Regions from separate parts of the Priestia filamentosa genome, predicted to be linked through region 1. Evidence: riboswitches for the same ligand, from Rfam matches in the RefSeq annotation. Region 1 holds a riboswitch; each other region holds the start of a gene.
The links. Region 1 has a riboswitch for thiamine pyrophosphate ahead of thiW (energy coupling factor transporter S component ThiW). Riboswitches for the same ligand answer to the same signal wherever they lie in the genome.
Positions count from the first base shown of each region.

Region 2: another riboswitch for thiamine pyrophosphate. It lies ahead of B9N79_RS10735 (solute carrier family 23 protein); the one in region 1 lies ahead of thiW (energy coupling factor transporter S component ThiW).
Region 3: another riboswitch for thiamine pyrophosphate. It lies ahead of B9N79_RS17545 (YkoF family thiamine/hydroxymethylpyrimidine-binding protein); the one in region 1 lies ahead of thiW (energy coupling factor transporter S component ThiW).

Region 1 covers NZ_FXAJ01000007.1:214,571-221,804, reverse strand. The annotation lists gene B9N79_RS21355 (GNAT family N-acetyltransferase) at 1-114, opposite strand, end outside; gene B9N79_RS21350 (GNAT family N-acetyltransferase) at 270-716, shown strand; gene B9N79_RS21345 (FixH family protein) at 764-1,159, shown strand; gene B9N79_RS21340 (SCO family protein) at 1,160-1,729, shown strand; gene B9N79_RS21335 (YueH family protein) at 1,790-2,038, shown strand; gene B9N79_RS21330 (EamA family transporter) at 2,424-3,314, opposite strand; TPP riboswitch at 3,693-3,803, shown strand; gene thiW (energy coupling factor transporter S component ThiW) at 3,888-4,391, shown strand; gene thiD (bifunctional hydroxymethylpyrimidine kinase/phosphomethylpyrimidine kinase) at 4,388-5,203, shown strand; gene thiM (hydroxyethylthiazole kinase) at 5,203-6,027, shown strand; gene thiE (thiamine phosphate synthase) at 6,002-6,631, shown strand; gene tenA (thiaminase II) at 6,659-7,234, opposite strand, start outside.
Region 2 covers NZ_FXAJ01000002.1:740,465-747,698, reverse strand. The annotation lists gene B9N79_RS25805 (branched-chain amino acid transport system II carrier protein) at 1-50, shown strand, start outside; gene B9N79_RS10750 (alpha/beta fold hydrolase) at 167-985, shown strand; gene B9N79_RS10745 (hypothetical protein) at 1,174-1,524, shown strand; gene allD (ureidoglycolate dehydrogenase) at 1,891-2,904, shown strand; TPP riboswitch at 3,005-3,113, shown strand; gene B9N79_RS10735 (solute carrier family 23 protein) at 3,351-4,676, shown strand; gene B9N79_RS10730 (LuxE/PaaK family acyltransferase) at 4,673-5,812, shown strand; gene B9N79_RS10725 (acyl-CoA reductase) at 5,812-7,234, shown strand, end outside.
Region 3 covers NZ_FXAJ01000004.1:279,171-286,404, forward strand. The annotation lists gene B9N79_RS17535 (ABC transporter ATP-binding protein) at 1-497, opposite strand, end outside; gene B9N79_RS17540 (ECF transporter S component) at 472-1,080, opposite strand; gene B9N79_RS17545 (YkoF family thiamine/hydroxymethylpyrimidine-binding protein) at 1,077-1,688, opposite strand; TPP riboswitch at 1,786-1,889, opposite strand; gene B9N79_RS17550 (DUF418 domain-containing protein) at 1,957-3,174, opposite strand; gene B9N79_RS17555 (response regulator transcription factor) at 3,355-4,071, shown strand; gene B9N79_RS17560 (sensor histidine kinase) at 4,068-5,822, shown strand; gene B9N79_RS17565 (DUF5823 family protein) at 5,832-6,374, shown strand; gene B9N79_RS17570 (hypothetical protein) at 6,388-6,723, opposite strand; gene B9N79_RS17575 (AbrB family transcriptional regulator) at 7,096-7,234, opposite strand, start outside.

The sequences.
Region 1 (7,234 bases):
AAGCCATTTTCTTAAATGTTGCCGTTCCTTTGTTACAAGTGAAAAAAGAGCTTCACTATCGTTTTCTGTTACAAGTCTTAGTGTAATATGATCATTAATCTTATAAGGAAACATGTTCTCATCTCTCTTTGTTAGAATTTTCTTGAAATGAATATTATTTTACACCATTTTTTTGAAGTAAGAAAGAGAAACTTTTTTTCGTTATAATAAAAGAAATGTAATTTCATAAAAATAGATTTTTACAATATATTGAAGTGAGGAGCGAGCATATGAAGAAGACAAACATATCAACTAGTAATTTAGAAAAATGTATTGAACTTTACAGAGAAGTATTTAAACAACCTCCATGGAATGAGAATTGGTCATATGAAGCGGCAAAGGAAAGGCTTACTGATTTATTACATACTCCCCAAATGTTAGGATTCTTATTTGAAGAAGAAGGAGAGGCTGTTGGGCTAGCAGCAGGCAACTTTAAACGAACATATGCAGGCAGAACATTCTATTTAGCTGAGCTTTGTGTGTCTGTAGCGAAAAGTGGTAGAGGTTATGGATCAACTATGCTGCAGTTGTTAGAAGAGGAAGTTGTAAAGAGCGGAGGAAATAAAATTGATTTACACACATCAACAAATGGCAGAGCAAAGAAGTTTTATGAGAAACATGAATATGATGTAAAAAAGGATAGAATCACATTAACAAAGCACCTTTTCCACTTTTAAAGGAGATTTTTTAAAAAAACAGAACTAATAAAATGAGGAGGGAGAAGATGAAAAAGATTTTGTTCGTTTTAGCACTCGCATTTATGGCTGGTTGCAGTAGTGAAACAAGTGGGGAGAATACATCAAATGATGAGATAGAGGAACTTAAAGTAGAGTTAGATGTTCCGTCAACTGTTCAACAAAATGAAGATGTGTTGTATGAAGCAACTGTTACATATGGAGACGAAAAAGTAAAAAAAGCAGATACTGTCGATTTCGAGTTCAAGGAAGTGAACAGTGACAAAGAAGGAGAAATGATAAAAGCGGAGAAAGAGGAGAACGGGGTATATACAATCAAGCACCGTTTTGAAAAAGAGGGGACATATGTTGTGCAAGTACATGTTCTTGCTCATTCTCAGCATGTTATGCCTGAAAAAGAGGTTAAAGTCATAGGAGAGAAATAGGTGAATGATGTGAAAACTTTAGGTAAAGCAGCTTTAACAGCTTTGATGCTTTTCTTCCTCTTCGGTTGTTCAAAGGAAGAAGGCATCTCTTTTTCATTTCAAAATCAGGAAAATCAAACATTTTCGTCCGAAGAGCTAGAAGGAAAAGTATGGATTGCGGACTTTATGTTTACGAACTGTCGCACTGTTTGTTCTCCAATGACGGCCAATATGAAAAAACTCCAAGAGCGAGCTGCGAAACAAGGAATTAACGTCCAATTCATTTCTTTTAGCGTTGATCCGGAAGTTGATACACCTGAAAAGTTAAAAGAATATGTTGCATATCACGGGGGTGATTTCTCAAACTGGAACGTGTTAACGGGATATAAGCAAGAGGAAATTGAGACATTTGCTAAAGAAAACTTTTCAGCTATTGTTAAAAAACCTGAAGAAAGCGATCAAGTTCTTCATTCTACATCTTTTTATCTTGTAGACAAAGAAGGAGAGATAGTAGAAACGTTTGAAGGAGTGAAGAACCCTCCTTACAATGATATTTTAAAAGAAGCCGAAAAAGCGGAGGAAAAGAACTAGTCAATCATCCTTTTTGACGGTATAGTTGTATGGTGAAAGCGAAAGAAAGTAGGGATTAGCATGAAAATTAGAATGGCAAACATTGACTATGAAGGAAGAAAAGTTGGACAAGTATACCTTCATGAAAACAAAAAAGAAGAAACAACTCTTATTGCAATTCCTGATTTGGAATGGTCAACAGTTGTTTCCTATGGAGAAGAGATTGAAGAAATGAAAATGCGTGTGTTCACCTCGTTGAAAGAGCGTACAAATGAAGAAGTTGGTCGTGAAATGACGGCTAAAATAAATTATTGGGTTCGTGAAATGTAGCAAGTGGGTAAATCATTGAGAGAAGGGGGAGAGTGGTTAATAGGCATTTGCCCCGCTTTCACCTCTCTAATTACTTAGATAACGATCTAGTTTCAGAACAATAGAAGTAATGGGTTAACTAGATTAGAATTTAAACAACAAGGTCCTTTAAGAAATGGTTTGTATCAGAACCAGAACGATAGCATGTTTAATACGATATTTCTTCTTTATTAAATGAGGGGACATTAGTGTTTTAAAAGAAATTAATGAATAACGGTAAACGGCATTATAATGCCTTATACTGAGGCTTACTTATAATTTAAAAGAGGAATAATTAAACTGCCCCTTTATTGTTGTCGAACAATAAAGGGGCAGTTTAGTTTGTATAATAGTTTGCTTCAAATATTCAATGTCCTTTGTCAAGGGAGTAAGTTTGACGGATTTTGATATTTGGGTAAGCAATTCCTGCCAGAATGATAACTACACCAATCCATTGGAATAAGGTCACCGTTTCATGCAGAACAATGGTAGACATCGTTACAGCCGTTGGTAGCTCTGAGGCACTTAGAATGGTTCCTAAGCTTCCGCCTACTTTAGGCATACCAATATTAAATAAAATAGGGGGAATGACTGAACCAAAGAATCCGGTGAGAAGACCGTATATCCACAGTCCATTTGTAAGCGAATCGTTTACAAGAAATACAGGCGGCAACAAAACAAATATAGTCAATGCCGCTCCAGTTGTCATAATTGCACTTTTATAAATTGGATGAATAGGTATACTTGTACGTCCACTTAGAAAAATAAAAAGAGCAAATGATAAAGCAGCAAGCAACCCAAAGCTGATGCCGGTAAGTGAAAAAGCAATCTCACTCTTCAAGAAGCCAGAAGCAAGGAGAGAACCGAAAAGGATAATTCCTGTTGCAATTAAGTTTGTGCGAGTGGGTACTTTCTTATCAAAAAGATATTGTAAAATTATACTTATCCATGTGAATTGCAGGAGAAGTATAATGGCAAACGAGGCATTTACATAATTAAGAGTTTGGTTGTAAAAAATCCCAGTTAAGCCCATTGGTATACCACTTAGAATCAAAGTTAGCCACTGTTTACCTTTTAAACGTACTTTTGGCACAAAAATTGAAATGATCCACAACATGATAGATCCAAGTAAATATTGAGATCCTGTTATTTCACTTAGTTTAAATCCTTGACTGTAGCCTATTTTAACAAACGTTGATACGACTCCATAAGAACAGCCACCTAAAAAGACAAGTAATGCATAGCTCCAAATCTTCATTATTAAACCCTCCATACAACAAAATAAAGCCACCCATCTCTAAAAAGAGATGGGTGGCGAAAAGTAAAGCAATATTACATAAAAATCCACCTGCTGTAAATTGATGTTTACAGCTTTTAATTATTCAATAACTTATATTATAAAATTTTCGGGTGTATCCATCAAGCTAAAAATATAACAATGAGTAGGCCTTGTCTAAATAAAGTAGGAAACTGACTTTTTTGTGGTAACACCATTTTTCTTGGTGGAGGAATGATGGGGGTAAGCGTGAGCGGTTACCATATTTTTAGATCTATCCCAAATTATCAGTATAGCCTTTGAACGTTTTACCTTTGCAACTTTGTCGAAAATTGATATAATAGAGAAAAATTCATAAGTATTCTGCACTAGGGGAGCTGGAGAAGCCGGCTGAGAGTAAGACCTTTTGTCTTTGACCCTTCAAACCTGAACTAGTTAAAACTAGCGTAGGGAAGTCGCGTTACGATATTAATTGAAGTGTACAAATCGGCTTTTTAAGTTGTACTCTTTACTTACATAACAAGCTTCTCCTAGTGCTCATAGGAGGAGCTTTTTTTGCGTAAAACAACGAAGCTATCAGCAACAGCCCTTTTAATGGCAATTGGAACGTTAACAAGTCATCTTTTTTACATTCCGCTTGGGTTTGCAAAGATATTTCCGTTACAGCACGTGATTAACGTGCTTTCTGCTGTATTGTTAGGCCCTTTTTACGCTGTTTTATGTGCGTTTGGAACATCGCTTTTACGTAACTTGTTTGGGACAGGTTCAATTCTTGCTTTCCCAGGAAGTATGATTGGGGCCTTTTTAGCAGCGTTTTTGTATCAGAAAACGAAGAACATGGCGCTCACTGCGTTAGGAGAAGTCGTTGGAACAGGGATTATCGGGGCCATAATAGCGTATCCTTTTGCCCTCCTTTTCTTAGGGAAAAATGTCGCTCTCTTTGCTTTTGTTCCATCATTTATTATGAGCTCGTTTGGTGGGGCATTACTTGGCTATATCTTTTTGCGTGTACTTATAAAACGAAATGGAATTGAAAATTTAAGGAGGCTAAATTCATGAAAACATCTTTAACAATCGCAGGCTCGGACAGTTCAGGAGGAGCAGGCATTCAAGCAGATTTAAAAACTTTCTCAGCACTTGGGACGTACGGGATGAGCGTTATTACTGCTGTTACCGCTCAAAATACGAGAGGTGTTCTTTCTGTGCAAGATATTTCGCCAAACATTATTGAAGATCAGCTTGATGCTATTTTTACAGATATTAAAGTTGATAGTGTGAAAATTGGAATGCTCTCAACAGTTGAAACAATTAAAGTAGTTGCTAAAAAACTGAAGGAATACAATGCTCCGTATATTGTATTGGATCCTGTGATGATTTCAAAAAGCGGCTATGACTTGCTTCACCCAGAAGCTGTTGAGGCATTAAAAGAAGAACTATTGCCTCTTGCGTCAGTTGTAACACCGAACGTTCCTGAAGCATGCAAACTTACAGGAGCAGAGATTAAGACAATCGAGGAGATGGAAGATGCGGCACGTCTTTTAATAAAGGAAGGTCCATCAGCCATTTTAATGAAGGGCGGACATTTAGAAGAAGAACCAACAGATGTTCTTTTTAATGGAGAAATGTTCACACATTTTTATGGAAAGAGAATTCAAACAAAAAACACGCATGGCACAGGTTGCACGCTTTCAGCTGCCATCTCAGCGGGATTAGCACGAGGATTAGCCCTTGAAGATGCAGTAAAACAAGCAAAAGAATATATTACAGGCGCTATTAAGAATAGCTTAAACATCGGAAGCGGACATGGCCCAACTCATCATTTTTATGATCTTTACGAAAAAGCGGGCGTCTATAAAGAGGAGAGAGTCTAATGATGAAACAAAAAATTAGTGAGTTGTTAAAGGAAACAAGAGAAAAAAATCCTCTTGTTCATCATATTACAAATGCTGTGACAATTAATGATTGTGCGAATGCAACACTCGCTGCTGGCGGTTCGCCCGTTATGGCAGATGCTATTGAAGAAGTAGAAGAAATGACGTCTATTTCTTCTGCACTTGTTATTAATTTTGGGACAATCAAAAAAGATTCTCTTGTTGCGATGGAAAAAGCAATGAGAAAAGCAAATGAAAAAGACATTCCAGTTGTCTTTGATCCTGTTGGAGTTGGGGCTACAACATATCGTACGAAATCTGTTCAGTGGCTGTTAGAGCAAGTAAAGGTAACCGTTATTAGAGGAAATGTTTCTGAAGTGGCCTCTCTTATTGGAGTAGAAGCTAAAACCTCAGGTGTTGATGCTGGGGAAGTTGGCGAAGATAAAACTACAATTGCTAAAAAAACGGCCAAAAAGTATAACACTGTTGTTGTCATAAGCGGAGAAATTGACGTTATTACAGACGGAGAACGTGTCGTCTACGTAGAGAATGGTCACCAGATGTTAACGCGTGTAAGTGGGACAGGATGTATGACAGCATCTATTATCGGCTGTTTTGTTGGAGCGAGTAGGAGTGTGTTAGAAGGAGCGCTTGCTGGTATTTCGTATATGGGACTTGCTGGAGAAAGAGCCGTAAAGCGTCTTAAAGAAGGAGAAGGGGTTGGCACTTTTAAAATTAATCTTTTTGACGAACTATCAACACTTACGAATACAGTATGGGAAAAAGAGGTAAAAATGTATGAAGCAAAACAACCTATCTTATAAAATGTATCTTGTTACAGATTTGTTTGAGGGAACAGAAGAAGAGCTTTTAGCAAAAGTGGAAAAAGCGCTCGAAGGAGGGGTAACGCTCGTACAGCTTCGTGAAAAGGAAGCGGACGGAAAAAAGTTTTATGAGCGTGCCCTCCGGCTTAAACAGCTTCTTGATCGTTTTCACGTTCCGCTCATTATTAATGACAGGGTAGATATAGCGCTTGCTGTTGGGGCTTTTGGCGTACACGTTGGCCAAGACGATTTGCCACTAAAAGTTGTACGTTCTCTTGTAGGAGATATGATTGTTGGCGTATCTGTTCGAACAGTTCAAGAAGCAAAAAAAGCAGTAGAGGACGGAGCAGATTATATTGGAGTTGGCGCAGTTTTTCCGACAAGCACAAAACTTGATGCAAAAGGAATCACAAAAGAAGAGCTAACTGAAATTACGGGAAGCGTGCGTATTCCAGCTGTTGCAATTGGTGGAATTACAGCTGGAAACATTGAAAAATTAAATGGAACAGGTATTAGAGGAGCTGCTGTTGTGTCAGCTATTTTAAAAAGTCAAGACCCGAAGAAAGCAGCGGAAGAATTAAACGAGAAATTAAATATTCAATAAAAAAGAGAGACACCTGTCTCTCTTTTTTTATGCTTCTACAGGGCTCATTTCACTTGGCCACTGCTGTTTTTGATAAGCCATATCCCAGAATAAATACTCAAGCTCACAGCTTTTGATGAAATGATCTTTCATTTTTTCTTTTTCACGCTCTGAAGCGCCTTCTGCCCACTGATCTAAGAGAGCGCAAAGCTTGTGTGTTACAGAGTCCATTTCTTTTTTGCCATAAAACATAATCCATTCATAGAAAGGATGATCTTCTGTCGGATCGTGTTGCTCAATTAGTTTTTGACCAATTTCTAAGTATGTCCATGGGCATGGAAGAAGAACAGCGATGATTTCTCCAAGCGAGCCTGTTTGAGCAACGGTTGTCATATGGTTAATATAATGATGGGCACCAGGTGCTAGTGGTTTTGCTTGAAGATCTTCATATTTAACTCCTGCAACATCGCAAAAATTGTGATGAGGATGAACTTCACTATGAAGCACAAAATTGATTTGTTCATTAAAAAGTTCCATCTGTTCACGATTTTCACAGCGTGAAATAGCAACGCCATATACGCGACAGAAAGAAGTTAAATATTCGAAATCTTGACAAACGTAGTG
Region 2 (7,234 bases), on a different contig from region 1:
TATTACACAAGGAAACCTTTAGTTCTAGTGAAACTCAATTCAATAAATAAGATTAGTTGGTTATTTTACGTTTATCGGAATATCTCAAGGGAAATCTTCTTTTGGAACAGGTTTTTTATTAATATCTGTAAGCTTTAAAAAGCGGTCAAAAGGAGAGATAAGAGTTATGCCTACTGTTCAAACAAATGATGGAACAAATATATATTATGAGGAGCACGGAGAAGGGCGTCCCTTAGTGATGATTCACGGATGGGGCTTTTCAGGACGCTTTTTCCAACGAAATATGGAATGTTTAGCAAAGCACGCACGCGTTATCACAATTGATCTTCGAGGGCACGGTAATTCAGATAAACCAGATCACAGTTATCACGTACCAAGATTGGCGAGGGATCTTTATGATGTTCTTGTTCAGCTCAATCTTCAGGATGTAACAGTGCTAGGCTGGTCGCTGGGATGTCCAGTGATTTGGAGTTATCTTGAGTTATTTGGAAACGAACGGCTGAGAAAAGCAATATTTGTTCAGCAAACACCAAGACAGTATTATGATTTTGACTGGAAGTACGCTCATGCTAGCTGCTATGATGATGCTTCCTTTCAATACATGAAAGCACAAGTTCAATTAGATACAGCTCATTTTAACCAAAATCAAATCAACACCATTATTTCGACAGACCTTTCAAAAAAGGAAAGGGACATGATGCTTACTGAAATGGAAAAAACGCCTCCATCTGCTCGAGTTGCTATCATGGCTGATCATACTCGGTATGATTGGCGAGACTTTTTACCTCACATTAACTTACCATCTTTAGTATTAGTAGCTCAAAAAGATAGTGTATTTGATTGGCGAGGTCCTGCATGGGTTGGGGAGCATATCCCAAACGCCAAGACCGTTTTCTTTGAAAACAGCAGCCATGCGCTGTTTGTGGATGAAGTGGAAAAATTCAATAAAACTGTGCTTCGTTTTATGAGTGGAAGGATAGAATGAGATAAGAAGAGGTATCAAAGCGAATGATTTTGATACCTCTTCTTTATTATAAAAATTTAAAAGCTCTCCTTCGAGATTCAGGATACTTAGATACCTAAGAACCTTTTTTAAGAATCGAATATAATTTCTTATAAGTGAGGAAGATATATAAGAATCTGATAAATTAAGTCCTTAGGAGGAGCAACCGTATGTCATTTGAAGATAAGCTTAGAAGTGCAGGTCGTACAGTAAACGACGCTGTAAATAATGCGGTAAATGGTTTTGAAAACGGATTGAGTTACACTTTTGAGGAAAGTGAAAATATTTTAAACGGAATTACGGATGATATTCGAGAAAAGATTAGCGAAAATGCTGATGGTTTAGCCGTAATGTTTAGAAACTCTCATCCTGAAGCAGATTTTGATGAATGTGTGGCTATGGTAACTGTAGGAGCAGCTGCTTATGGAGCGTCTGTTGGTGGTCCCCTTGGCGCAGCCATAAATGCAGGAGGAGGAGTACAGGCAGCACATATAGCTTGTCGTAGAGTATTCCCTGGATAAACAATAAATAGAATATAACTATAAAAGAGCCTGGTCAAAGTACCAATTGAATCGCCGAAGAGAATAACAAGATTATCCTTTTCTGAAAAGTAACGTGGGAATCCGTTTTGAATGATATATTTTCAAAATGGGTTCTTTTTTATTTAGCGATAAGATGATCTGTTTTTTCATTATCCTTTCTTGCATAGTCCTATATAGATGCGTTTTGTTTATTTCTATCTAGTTCTCTAAGCGGGGAATTTTCACATATTTACCGCTAGTTATCCCTCCCATTCCTTTGAAAAAGCTAATTTAAGAAGGAAAATTCAAAAAGGCCATGAAGATTAAAAAAGAAGACGAAAATGCTAAAAAGGGGAGTTTAGCCAAATGACAGATGTAATTGTTGCTTATCATCAATTAAAGGAACTTGTTGGAAAGAAATTAACAAAGGCTGGTCTTCGCCAAGATCATGCGACTGTAGTAGCAGATGTTTTGATTCACGCAGACTTAAGAGGAGTCAGTTCTCATGGTGTACTAAGAACGGAACATTATGTTAAACGCTTAACCGAAGGAGGGCTAAACCCTAGTCCCCAATTTTCTATAAGAGATACAGCTCCATCTGCTGCTGTTTTTGATGGTGATGATGGCATGGGTCATGTAGTTGCTAAGGAAGCGATGAGCCACGCTATCAAATTAGCAAATAAAAACGGAATTGGGATGGTAACAGCTATTAACAGCAGTCACTGCGGGGCATTGTCTTATTTTGCCCAGCAAGCTGCCCAACATAAAATGATTGGTATGGTTATGACTCATACAGATAAAGTAGTGGTGCCATTTGGTGGAGCTAATCCTTTTTTTGGTACAAACCCAATCGCATTTGGTTTTCCTGCTCTTGAACATAAACCAGTGATTCTTGATATGGCTACAAGCAATGTCGCCTTTGGGAAAGTCCTTCATGCGCGCGAAGCTGGTACCTCTATTCCTTCTGATTGGGGAGTGGACGGTAACGGAAAGCCGACTACAGATCCACACAAAGTAAAAGCCTTGCTGCCATTTGCTGGGCCTAAAGGTTATGGACTTGCGATGGTAGTGGATGTGCTTTCAGGTCTACTTGCTGGAGCAGCATTTGGTCCTCATATTACTGCAATGTATGGTGACTATTCAAAGAAACGTAAACTTGGACATTTCTTATGTGCCATTAACCCGGCTATTTTCACTGATCATGATACATTTCTAGCCAATATGGATCAAATGATAAAGGAACTTCATGAAATAACACCTGCCGAGGGGTTTTCAAAGGTCATGGTACCAGGAGAGCCTGAGCAAGTAAAAGAGGAAATGAGACTGAGAGAAGGAGTTCCTGTAACTGAAACTGTCTATGATTATTTATCAAAAGAGTAGAGGCTAATCTATTTTTATAGACTATAAAGTTTCCTACCATTATATGAGTCTTTACTTATCTAGATTTTAAAGTTATTATTAGAGTCGATAAATAAATATACAATTCTACTAGGGGTGCCCGAAACGGGGCTGAGAGAAAAACCGATGTTTTTTAACCCTTTGGACCTGATCTGGATTATACCAGCGTAGGAAAGTAGCTAAGATAAACATTATTCTTTATTACTATACTATACCAGGTCCAAAAGTGGGCCTGGTTTTTATTATGCTCTATTTTCGTTTGGAGTGCTTTTAGAGCCAACCTATTTTAAAAAATCCTAGAAAAAATAGGCACTTGAACGGATTAACTGAGATAAAGCAGAAGGGGGAATTTATGTAATAAAACAAAATATCCGTTTTTATGGCAGCCTAGATCAGAATTGTAAACACTACAGCGTAAGGAGACAGCTATGAAGGAAGAAGCAAAAGATACTACTAATCATTATGAAGAAAAGATAGCATTGGATGAAAAATTGTCGTCTTCAAAAACCTTTCTCTATGGATTGCAGCATGTTTGTGTTTCAAACGTTTGGCTAGATCCTATCTTTGTTGCTGCAATGATCGGTTTACCTCTTTCACAATCGGCAAATATCGTAAGTGCTATATTCATTGTAGCTGGGTTAGTGACATTAATTCAGGCTACTAAGCTAGTAAAATTACCTATTGTGCAGGGACCGTCCGCTGCTTTTGATTCGGTTATGATTGCAGCAGGTAAAGCGAACGGCTTAGCTGCTGCGAGCGGGGGGATTTTTTTAAGTGCAATTATTGTGTTTATTTTATCTATTACAGGTATTATCGGCCGTTTAAAGTCGTTATTTACCCCTGTCATTTCAGGGACCGTTATTTTTCTTGTTGGAATATCTTTATCAGAGTTCACTCTATCTGAATTCTTAGGAGGGGCGCCTGGGGATGAATCATTTGCAAGTCCATCAACATTAACGTTATCAATTACAACCTCCCTCATCGTATTAAGTTTATCTCTTTTTGGTAAAGGATTATGGAAATCTTTTTCCTTTTTAATTGCACTAGTTGTTGGAGACATGCTTGCCGTTATGCTTGGAAAAGCTGATTTCTCTCTAATTGAAAGTAAACCATGGTTTGGAATTCCACAGTTTCTTCCATATGGAAATTTAACGTTTCAGTGGGAACCCTTTTTAACTTTCTTTGTCGTATATATTGTAGCCATTATTGAAGCAATGGGAGTATACCAAGCTTCAGGTGAAATGCTGAATACTGAAATTAATAAAAAACGAATTCGCAATGGGTTTGCGGGCGAAGCCGCTGGTTCATTCCTATCTTCCCTTATTGGAGGATTCCCTACTACTGCGTATGCTCAAAATGTCGGATTACTGAGATTGACAGGGGTAGCTTCAAGATATCCGGTTATGGTGGCTGGGTGTATTTTCCTCCTGTTTGGATTCTTTCCGAAAGTTGGAGCGTTACTTGCTTTAACACCCTCTCCTGTTGTAGGAGGAATCTTTTTGCCTGCTGCGGCTACACTTGTGTCTACAGGTATTTCTATTCTTACTAAAGCGGAAAATACGGACAAAAATTATCTTATCATCGGATTATCCATATTGCTTGCACTTTCATTACCCCATTATTCCGGTAATATAGATGGAATCTTAGGTACAATGCTTTCTAATAGTTTATTAATTGGAGCATTCACTACTATCTTTCTACAACTAATACTTATAACTATACCTAATAGACTGAAAAGAGGGCGTTTAGAATGAGAGAAGATTCAAAAAAGGTTACAGATGAAATTTTACAGTTTATCGAAAGCAATGCACAAGAAAAGCAAACGAATCCTGATATTGCTGAATCAACATATAATGAGCTAGCACTAAAATTGTTTCAATATCAGTTTAAGCATAATAAGGCTTATAAGAAATTTTGTCAGGCGAGAAAAAGAACGCCTTTGACAGTAAAAAGATGGATAGATATTCCCCCAATGCCAATTCAGGGGTACAAGGAATTAACGCTATCTTGTGAACCAATCGAGGAAGCAGAAGCTGTTTTTATGACAAGTGGGACAACGAATCCTGAGGCGAAAGGGAAAAATTATCATCCTGATCTTACTGTTTGGGACGCTTCTATGAAAAGGCCGTTTAAGCGATTTGTGATGCCAGACTATGAGAAGATGACTATTTTTGTGCTTTCACCTGCGGAAGATCTTAACCAAAATTCTTCCTTATCAAGATACTTATCAAATGCTGTGTCCTATTTTGGAACAGAGAACAGCGAATTCTTTTTCAGTGAAGAGGGACTTAACTTCGAAAGGTTTGTTTCCCAATTAAAGAGATGTGAGGAGAAAAGAGAGCCTGTGATGCTAATGGGAGCGAGCTTTGCTTATGTTCATATCCTCGATTACTTAAAAGAAAAGAGAATCCAATTCAGGCTACCAGAAAAAAGCCGAATTTTTGATACAGGAGGTTTTAAAGGTCAGTCACGGGAAGTGGATATGGAGCAGTTGTACACTGAGTTTCAGACGTATTTTCAAATCGGTCGTGATAAATGCATCAATATGTATGGAATGACGGAACTCAGTTCTCAAATCTATGATCAAACGATTGTAAGTAGCTATTTGTATCCATCTGTTCTCCACGATAAAGCGGCAGGTCCCTGGATAAAAACCGTTATTTTAAATACGGAAACGCTAGAACCTGTCCAAGAGGGGGAGAAAGGTGTTATTGCCCATTACGATCTTGCCAATTGGAATTCGTGCCTAGCCCTTTTAACAGAAGATCTTGGCTATCAAACGGAAAATGGTTTCGTTCTGCTTGGAAGAATAAAAGATTCTGAGGCAAGAGGCTGTTCCATTGCCGTTGATCAGTTAATACAGTCAAATTCAGGTGGTGCGGTAAGGTAGTGAAAACTATAAAAGAATTAAATATATTTCATGTGCCTAATTCCATTGAATTAAACGACTTTCAGTTGAAAACGATTGAGAGTAGCGATATTACTTTCACATTAAAAGTTCCTGTTATTACAGGGGATGTGTTAGAAAAAATTATTCATCAAGTGCAAATCAATCGTAATCAGTATTTAGCTTCTATGCCTATTGCTGATATTATCAACAAAATTGATATGGCTGTTCAAAAATGGCTAAATCCAAACTATCCGCTTCGTAAGTTAGCAGAAAAAGTTATTCCTATTATAACGGGTTATGATCAAGAGATGGTTCGATTGCAACTAAAAAGATATATGCGTACCTTTCGAAAAAAAGAATTACTGCGCTTTCTCGATGAAGAGTTCGACCAGCCTGCAATGTTAGATGAATTTCGCCCTCGAAAATCCGGCGGTATGAGCAGGGCTTTTGGACCAGGTACCATTTTTCACGTTTTCTCCGGAAATGTTCCCGGGGTTCAAATTTGGAGTTTAATAATGGGACTCATGGTGAAATCAAGTACGATCGGAAAAGTCTCAATGGCTGAACCTCTGCTTCCTGTTTTGTTTACAGAGTCATTGGCGGAGGTTGATGAAAAACTTGCCGAAACGATTGCGATCCTCCCATGGAAAGGGGGAACGAATGGATTAGAAATAACAGCCATTGAAAATAGCGAGGCTGTAGTTGTTTATGGAGCAAATGATACTGTTGAAAAACTGAGAGACAAGGTTCCCCCTCATAAGAAGTTCTTAAGTTATGGTCATAAAATTAGCTTTTCCTTAATTGGCAGAGAAGCTTTGACTCCTGATTTATATTATCAAACCATTCAGAAATTAGCGGAGGATATTAGTGTTTATGACCAACAAAGCTGTCTATCACCCCAGGCCGTTTTTGTGGAAGAAGGTGGAGGAGTTAGCGCAAAACAATTCGCCCAAATGTTAGGCGCAGAACTTGAACGTTATCATAAAAAAAGACCACGAGCGAAGCTAACAGATGCAGAGGCTATGTCTATTCAACGGTTAAGAAGCCGCTTTGAGCTAGAGTCCTTGCAACAAGAGAATGTAACAGTTCTTTCAAGCGAAAGGGGTACATCTTGGACTGTTATTTATCATAAGGAACTTGGATTTGAAGGTTCTCCCTTGAATCGCTCTATTCACGTTTACTCAGTAGTAGAATCAATTGAGCAGGCAGTTCATATCATTAAGCCGTATCAACCATATTTACAGTCATGCGGAGTTGCAGTAGCTCCTTCGAGGTTATTCCAACTAGCCGACTGCCTAGGAGGATTGGGTGTAAATAGAATTACTCCAGTCGGGGAAATGAATCAAGCAAAGCCAGGTTGGCACCATGATGGAGGATTTAATCTCCTTGATCTTGTAAGAGTGACAGATATTGAACGGAATG
Region 3 (7,234 bases), on a different contig from region 1:
GGTTGAAGAGCGAGCACACAAGCAAGTGCTAGCTTTTGTTTTTGACCTCCAGATAGAATTGAAATAGAGCTTTGTTTATAAGGAAGAAGTCCAACAAGGGAGAGCATTTCATCAATTCGCTCTTCCATGTTTTCTTTTGGATAGTTAATATTTTCAAGCCCAAAAGCAACTTCATCTTCGAGCGTTAACATACAAAACTGATTATCTGGATTTTGAAATACTACCCCTACATATTGGCAGGCTTCTCCAGTTTCAAAGGAAGAAAGGTCTCTTCCGAAAATTTGTACTTCTCCATTCAAACTACCGTCAACAGCCTCTGGATACAATCCATTAAGGCAAAGCGTGAGGGTACTTTTGCCTGCACCACTTGGTCCTAATACAAAAATACTGTCACCTTTAGAGGCTGAAAAGGAAATATTCTTCAGCTTTTTTTCTTCATCTTCTTCAAATGAAAAACTTAAATTTTTAACATTAAGAGGCAGTCGATTTTCGATCATTTTTTGTTCCCACCCGTTTTTTATGTTCTTTTCCAAGCGCAAACCCATTTAAAACACCTGTGTTTGCCAATTGATCACTTAGCCATTTACCAAGTAAACCAGCGAGAAGAGCTCCGCTGACAAGTCGGACAGTAAGCATTGTACTAACATAAGAAGGGTCAAGAGCATTGTAGCCGGACAAGAAATAGCCCATAATAAAGCTTGTTACAGAGGCACCCATACCAGCTAGCATAAGAATCGGCAGCGAGTATCGTTTCCAACCAGTAGCTGCGAATACAAGCTCAGGACCTATCCCTTGGACAACTCCTGTTAAAAGAAGACGAGGACCTGAGGCGTTTCCAATCAGCAGTTCAACAGCAGCAGCAATTGTTTCTGAAATGAGGGCTGCTCCTGGTTTTCTAATGATATAGGCTGTAATAATTGAAACGATAAACCATATTCCGAAAATAAATTCATATACTAAGAGTCCGAACATTCCAAATAAAATGTTTCCAAGCTGTGTGAAAAGAAGGTACACAACAGCAAACACAACAGCTAATGCCGACATTACGACAATTTCTTTTAGTTTCCAGCTCTTTGTCATTTTCCATCACCAGGCTTTCTTTTTGTTGAAGGGCTGTTTGCTGATAAGTTGACGGTCATTACAACGTGACTTGCTTCTTTGTGAGAAGAAAGAAAAGCATCCTTAATTGTCCTGAAAATAGTGTGCGTATCGCCATCAAGATGTGTTGCATAGTGAACACCAGCAACAAATACTCCCTCGTCTTTTGCTGTGTTAACGCCATCCACAATCACGTCCATATAGTGAGGAATCCCCATTGGATAAAGAGCGAACTGCATAGCTGTTTCAATCGAAATATCCTTGCTTTTCTCCTCGTTTAAGAGCACATCATCTTCGGATAAGTAAACATCACCTTCAGAATCTCCAGGACATCCAACAGAGAAGGAACCATTCAATACAACGTGAGTTCCTGTTTTAGCTGCATGAAGATAAATAGCTTTTACAACGTCGAAAACATGTTCATTCCTTCCGCGTACACATGTGCTCACATTATCCGTTTTAATCCATACTTTTGATGTATCAACCTCTCTTAGCGCCGTTTTAATCACTTCAATAAAGTTATCGCACATTGGATAAAGAGAGAAGCGACATCCATAGATCCTACTTGTTCCACAAAGCTGTTCATTCATTTCTACTTCCTCCTAAAAGTTTATGAACACAAAAAAACTGCATCTTAAGGAAGATGCAGTAAAATAGACAAAAATGTAGAGTCAATCAACATAAAAGTCGTATATTGCTACACTTCCCCACGCTAGTATTATCTAGATCGGGTTATAAGGGATCGGAACAAAAATTCACATCTCAGCTAATTAGCACCCCTAGTGCGTTGTACTATACAGTTTTTTCGCTTATACACATCATAAAAGAAAGATACTTTTTTGTAAATAGAAAGATAGATTACAGACCAGCGGAAATTTGCGTAGGCCGCTTTTTTTTCTTTCTTTTAATGCTAGGAATCTTCAAATATGTCCAAAGTCTCCAAATCCATTCTAAAGGTCCAATAATGAAGAATTGGAGCCACAGTTTGCTAAGGAAAAGCTGAATCGTAAAGAAAACAAGGGTAAATACGATACCGCTTGTAACCCCTACTTTACTGAATAATCCAAATCCATATCCATAAAAAAGGAAGGTAAAGAAGATGGATTGAGAAAGATAGTTTGTTAGAGAAAGTTTTCCAGCTCGAGCTAACGCATTAGATAGCTTTTTCCATCGATTACTATAGGTTAAAAGAGCAATGCTTGAAATATAAAAAATGGCGACAAGAGGAGCTCCTAATGAAGCACTAAGACCTTCTAAACTTTCATTTTGCAAAAATTGTGGGACGATTTTTAATGGAAATCCAATGAGAAGAGAAATCCACCACATTTTCTTATAAAGAGAAACATAGCGATCTGGCTCATGCAGCCACCTCTTAGCAGCAACATATGCTCCTAAAAAGAACATAGGAAGAGAAGCAAGAACACCAAAGATACCAAAAGCAATCATCTCTCCATCGCTTGTATCTTCAAAAGGCATACTATTGTTTCTAAAATGAACAACTTCACTATAAGAGCCTGTTGCATATACTTCTTTTTCTTGTGCAAGGTAGGAAGGACTTGCTTCTAGAGTATCTTCACTTCCTTCCTCGGCAGGAATAAATGAAAAGGCGCTCATCAAACCGATAATTACAAGAGCAATTGTAAGCCATACTTTTGGTTTGCACCAGAGAAACAAAAATAAACAAAAGCCGCATAAAGCGTAAGATGTTAAAATATCACCTTCCCAAATATAAGTTCCATGTAAAAGTCCAAATGCGAGAAGAAGAAGGAGGCGGCGTAAGTAAACGGTCCAAAAACGTCGCTGTTTTTCTCGACTTCGATCTCTTAAAATCATAACACCAAATCCAAATAGAAAAGAAAAAAGGGTTACAAAGCTTCCGGTACCGAAAATATTAATGAAGGAGGCTGAAATCTTTTCCAATCCTTGAGCTGTTTCAATATATTCATATTCACCAAATAGTCCATATTGAAAAATGAGCATATTAACAAGCAAAATTCCAAAGAGAGCAAAGCCTCTCATTGTATCAACAGAAGAAATTCGTTCAGCACCTCTGAGAGGGGAAAGAGCATTTTTCATATATTTAATCTCCTTTATATAAGTTCTAACTCCACTATATCGTATGAACATTACCAGCCTTCAACTACTAGCTTAACAATACCTTAATTATGGTTAAATAGTCATAAAAAGTAATTCTCAATTTTTTAGGATAATGCTACGATTGGATTATTAGGAATAATGTTCCAAGGAGTGTTAGTGATGAACAATGAAAAAATATTACTTGTTGATGATGAGAAGGCTTTAACAGAAATGCTTGGTGTTGTACTAAAGAAAGAAGGCTTTTCAAATATTAAAATAGCTCATAACGTAAAGGACGCGTTTTCATATTGTAAGCAAGAACAGTTTGATTTAATTGTGTTAGATATTATGCTTCCAGATGGCTCTGGATTTGACTTGTGTCCGCAAATTAGGCAGCTTACAAATGCCCCTATTTTATTTTTAACGGCACGTCAGTCAGATCTTGATAAATTAACAGGATTTGCGATTGGAGGAGATGACTATATTACAAAGCCATTTAATCCGCTTGAAGTTGTGGCCCGCATTAAAGCACAGCTAAGACGTCGTGGATTAAATGAAGCAGAAGTCACACGTGAGCAAGAACAGTTTTCATTTGGAAACGTGATGATCTGTGAACGAGCAGGAGAGCTTACAGTGAAAGGACAAAAAATAGAGTGTCCTGCTCAAGTTTTTCAGCTTCTTCTCTTTTTTTGTAAGCATCCAAATCAAGTGTTTAGCAAAGCACAAATTTATGAGAAAGTATGGAACGAACGGATTATTGAAGGTGATGAAAATACGGTAATGGTTCATATTCGTCGCATTCGGGAACGAATTGAAGAAAATCCAAGTAAGCCAAAACATCTAGTAACGGTAAGAGGACTCGGGTATAAGCTTATGACGGAAGGAACTTTGTCATGAAATTAAAAGGAAGGTTTATTTTTCATTATGGATGGCAATCGTTACTTTCTATGATACTCGTTCTTCTTGTCACTTTTGGTGCTTTTATGTTTCTTGGATTTGGTATGGGAGAGTATGAAATGAAACGAGACTTTGCTAGAGGTGGCCTTGAATACATGGGAGATTTTATGGAGGAAGGAGAAGTAGAAGTAAAATTCAGCCAAAAATATTTAGATGCTATTAAAGAACATGGAGGCTGGCTCCAAGTATTAGATAATAAAGGGCATGTAAAAGCCTCTTTTTATACTCCTAGTGATGTTCCAACACGCTACAATCCAGCAGAACTTGCAGATAAATGGGAAAGAAGAACTGAGTCAAACTATCAACTTTTTCTTTATCGAGGAAGCAGTGAGAAGTATACGCTTCTTTACGGTGAAAAACCAAAAGCTGAGCAGTGGATTGAAAAAGCTAAACAGGATGGGGAAGTTAAAGAAGGAGAATTGATACTTCCAGAACAGTTGAAAAAAGAGTTAAGAAAAAATGATGCTTCTCTTCAAGTGTTTAGTAAAGATGGGGGAGAAGAATTCTCTTTTAATAAAACTAAATATAGTAAAGATCAATATACTTTAGAAGATTTAACATCTAATGCCACATATGACGCAAGATATGAAACAGACATTTCTTCTCGCTATGATAAAGAGACAGGAAGAACATGGGTCGTAAATGTCCCGCATGATACTCAGATTCAATTTCCGTATAGCAATGCTCAATCGTTTGAAGAATACGCCATACACATCTTTATTTTTGTAGCCGTTATTATTTTAATGATGTGGATCCTCTTTGCTCTTTGGTATTCAAGGCGTCTTACAAAACCAACGCTACATATGGTGGAATGGCTTCATAATTTAGCCTACGGTAAGTATGAAGAACCGTTAACAAAGAGAAAAGAAAGCAAAGCTTTTAAGAAAAATGGAAAGTTAAAAAGGTCGTATCGCCTTTTCCGGGAAGTCAACACATCCCTTGCTCATTTAACTGAAAAGCTTCGTTCCAACAAAGAAATGCGCCTTCGGATTGACGAGATGCGCGAAGAATGGATTACAGGGCTTTCTCACGATTTAAAAACTCCACTTGCTTCGATTAACGGATATGCACAGCTTCTTGTAGCAGATGAGCAGTATAATTGGAGTAAGGAAGAGGCTCAAAAGTTTGCTCGGACAATTTTACAAAAAGGAGCGTATATGTCTGAGCTTATTAATGATTTAAATTTAACGTACAGACTTCAAAATGATCAAATTTCACTTGACTATGAACAGGTGGAATTGAATGAATTTGTAAGGCGCTGTGTCATTTCGTTTATTAATGATCCAAGTCATGGCCAGCACCTTCATTTTGAAAGTTATCAAGAATCTATTTATGTTTCTATTGATCAAGCGTTATTTCAGCGCGTGTTAGAAAACATTATTGCAAATGCCATTAAGCATAATGAGAAAGGTACAAATGTGTGGGTGTCTATTTTGGCTACAAAAGAGGATGTTTTTATTAGCGTAAAAGACAATGGTTCAGGAATGAGCGAAGAGACAAAAATTAACCTGTTTCAACGCTATTACAGGGGAACAAACACAGAAGAGCGAAGCTATGGAACAGGTCTTGGGATGGCGATATCTAAACAAATTACACAATTACACGGCGCGGAAATTAATGTAGAAAGCGAAGTTGGGAAAGGAACGACAATTACAGTAAGTTTCACAAGTGTTCTTCATAACGCATCTTAATTTAAAGGAGTGGAAAGCGTACTTATTGAAGTATTAAAAGTAGGAGTGAATTTTTTAATCGAGCTTTTTTCTGGAGATCTTCCTTCTTTATATTATATATGGTTTGTTGTTCTGTTTTTACTCTATTTTTCTCTTGGACTAATTATAAATCGCTTTTCAACCTTGAAATATAAAGGGTGGGAGCTCATTGCTGGCTTTAATATTGGTATTGTTATACATATTTCATTAGCAAAGTTTCTTTCAATAATTGTAGAAGATGCCATAAAAAGCCCGAGTGCTATTTCTTATTATTTTCTTGGCTTAGTTATGCTGACAGGAAGCGTTATCGTTGAAACCTTATATCGTTGGATTAGAGTCAAAGCAAAAAGACCACTTGTTACCTTTTTAATTTTGCCATCCTTTATTATTCTTCTTTCAATCTTCTACTTTTCAATGAAGGATATAAGTGCTATTGCGACTGCTTCAACTTCCTTTATTGTTACGTTAAGTATTGTGACAACTGTCCTTATGATGGGCCTAATTATTTTATTAGAGAAAGGGGAATCGGCTTAAGCCGATTCCTCTTTTATTGAGCACGTTTAAATGTTTCTTCTAAATGCTTACCCCATTTTAATGTGTTACCTTCCAATTCATACTTAACAGTACGTACCCCAGCTTCTGTTGAAAGCTGAAGTTCTGTTGCACTGACAATTTGATATTTACCAACTTTAACGCCTGAGCGAAGGAGTTGTCCACTAGGTGTTAGTTCCATCATTGTTCCACTTTGAGTGTTTTCCCATTTTCCTTTTATATCTCCTGCTGCTAGTGTTTGATGTGACATTGTTTCGTATACAACAGGAGCAACCATTGTCCATGATAAAATAAACAGAGAGGCAGCAACTTTAACTACCATCTTTTTCACTTTTCTCACCTTCTATTCAAAGTATTAAAGGTAGTATGTGGAGAATATGACTTTTTTACTCATATTTTTATAAAAAAAGCAACTTTCTTTGTTTATCTAACGTTATAGAAAATGACATGAAGAAATTTATTTTCTATTATATAAGTGAGAAAGAGAGGAGAGGGAACAAGAAGAGAATAAATATGTTAGAAGTTCTTACATAAAGGTGGAGAGAAAAGAGAGTTTCTTTTATTATAAAAATAAGATTAGATTGTCTCCTGAAGATGTATCTTATCTCTCAGTATACATACTGAGGTTCCCTACACCCAAATCCCCATCTTTTGTTATTTTGGGAAAGCCCCACTTCTACTTGGAAAGAAGCGGGGTTCTTACTTATGTTCTTTGTTTATCTGTTCTTTGTTCTAAACGCTTGAAAAAAGCTTGCTTAAAGAGCCACCTCAGAAATGGGGGCATAAGAAATAAAATGAATAAGATGCGAAACAGTTGAAAACTTGTTACAACAGCTAGTGAT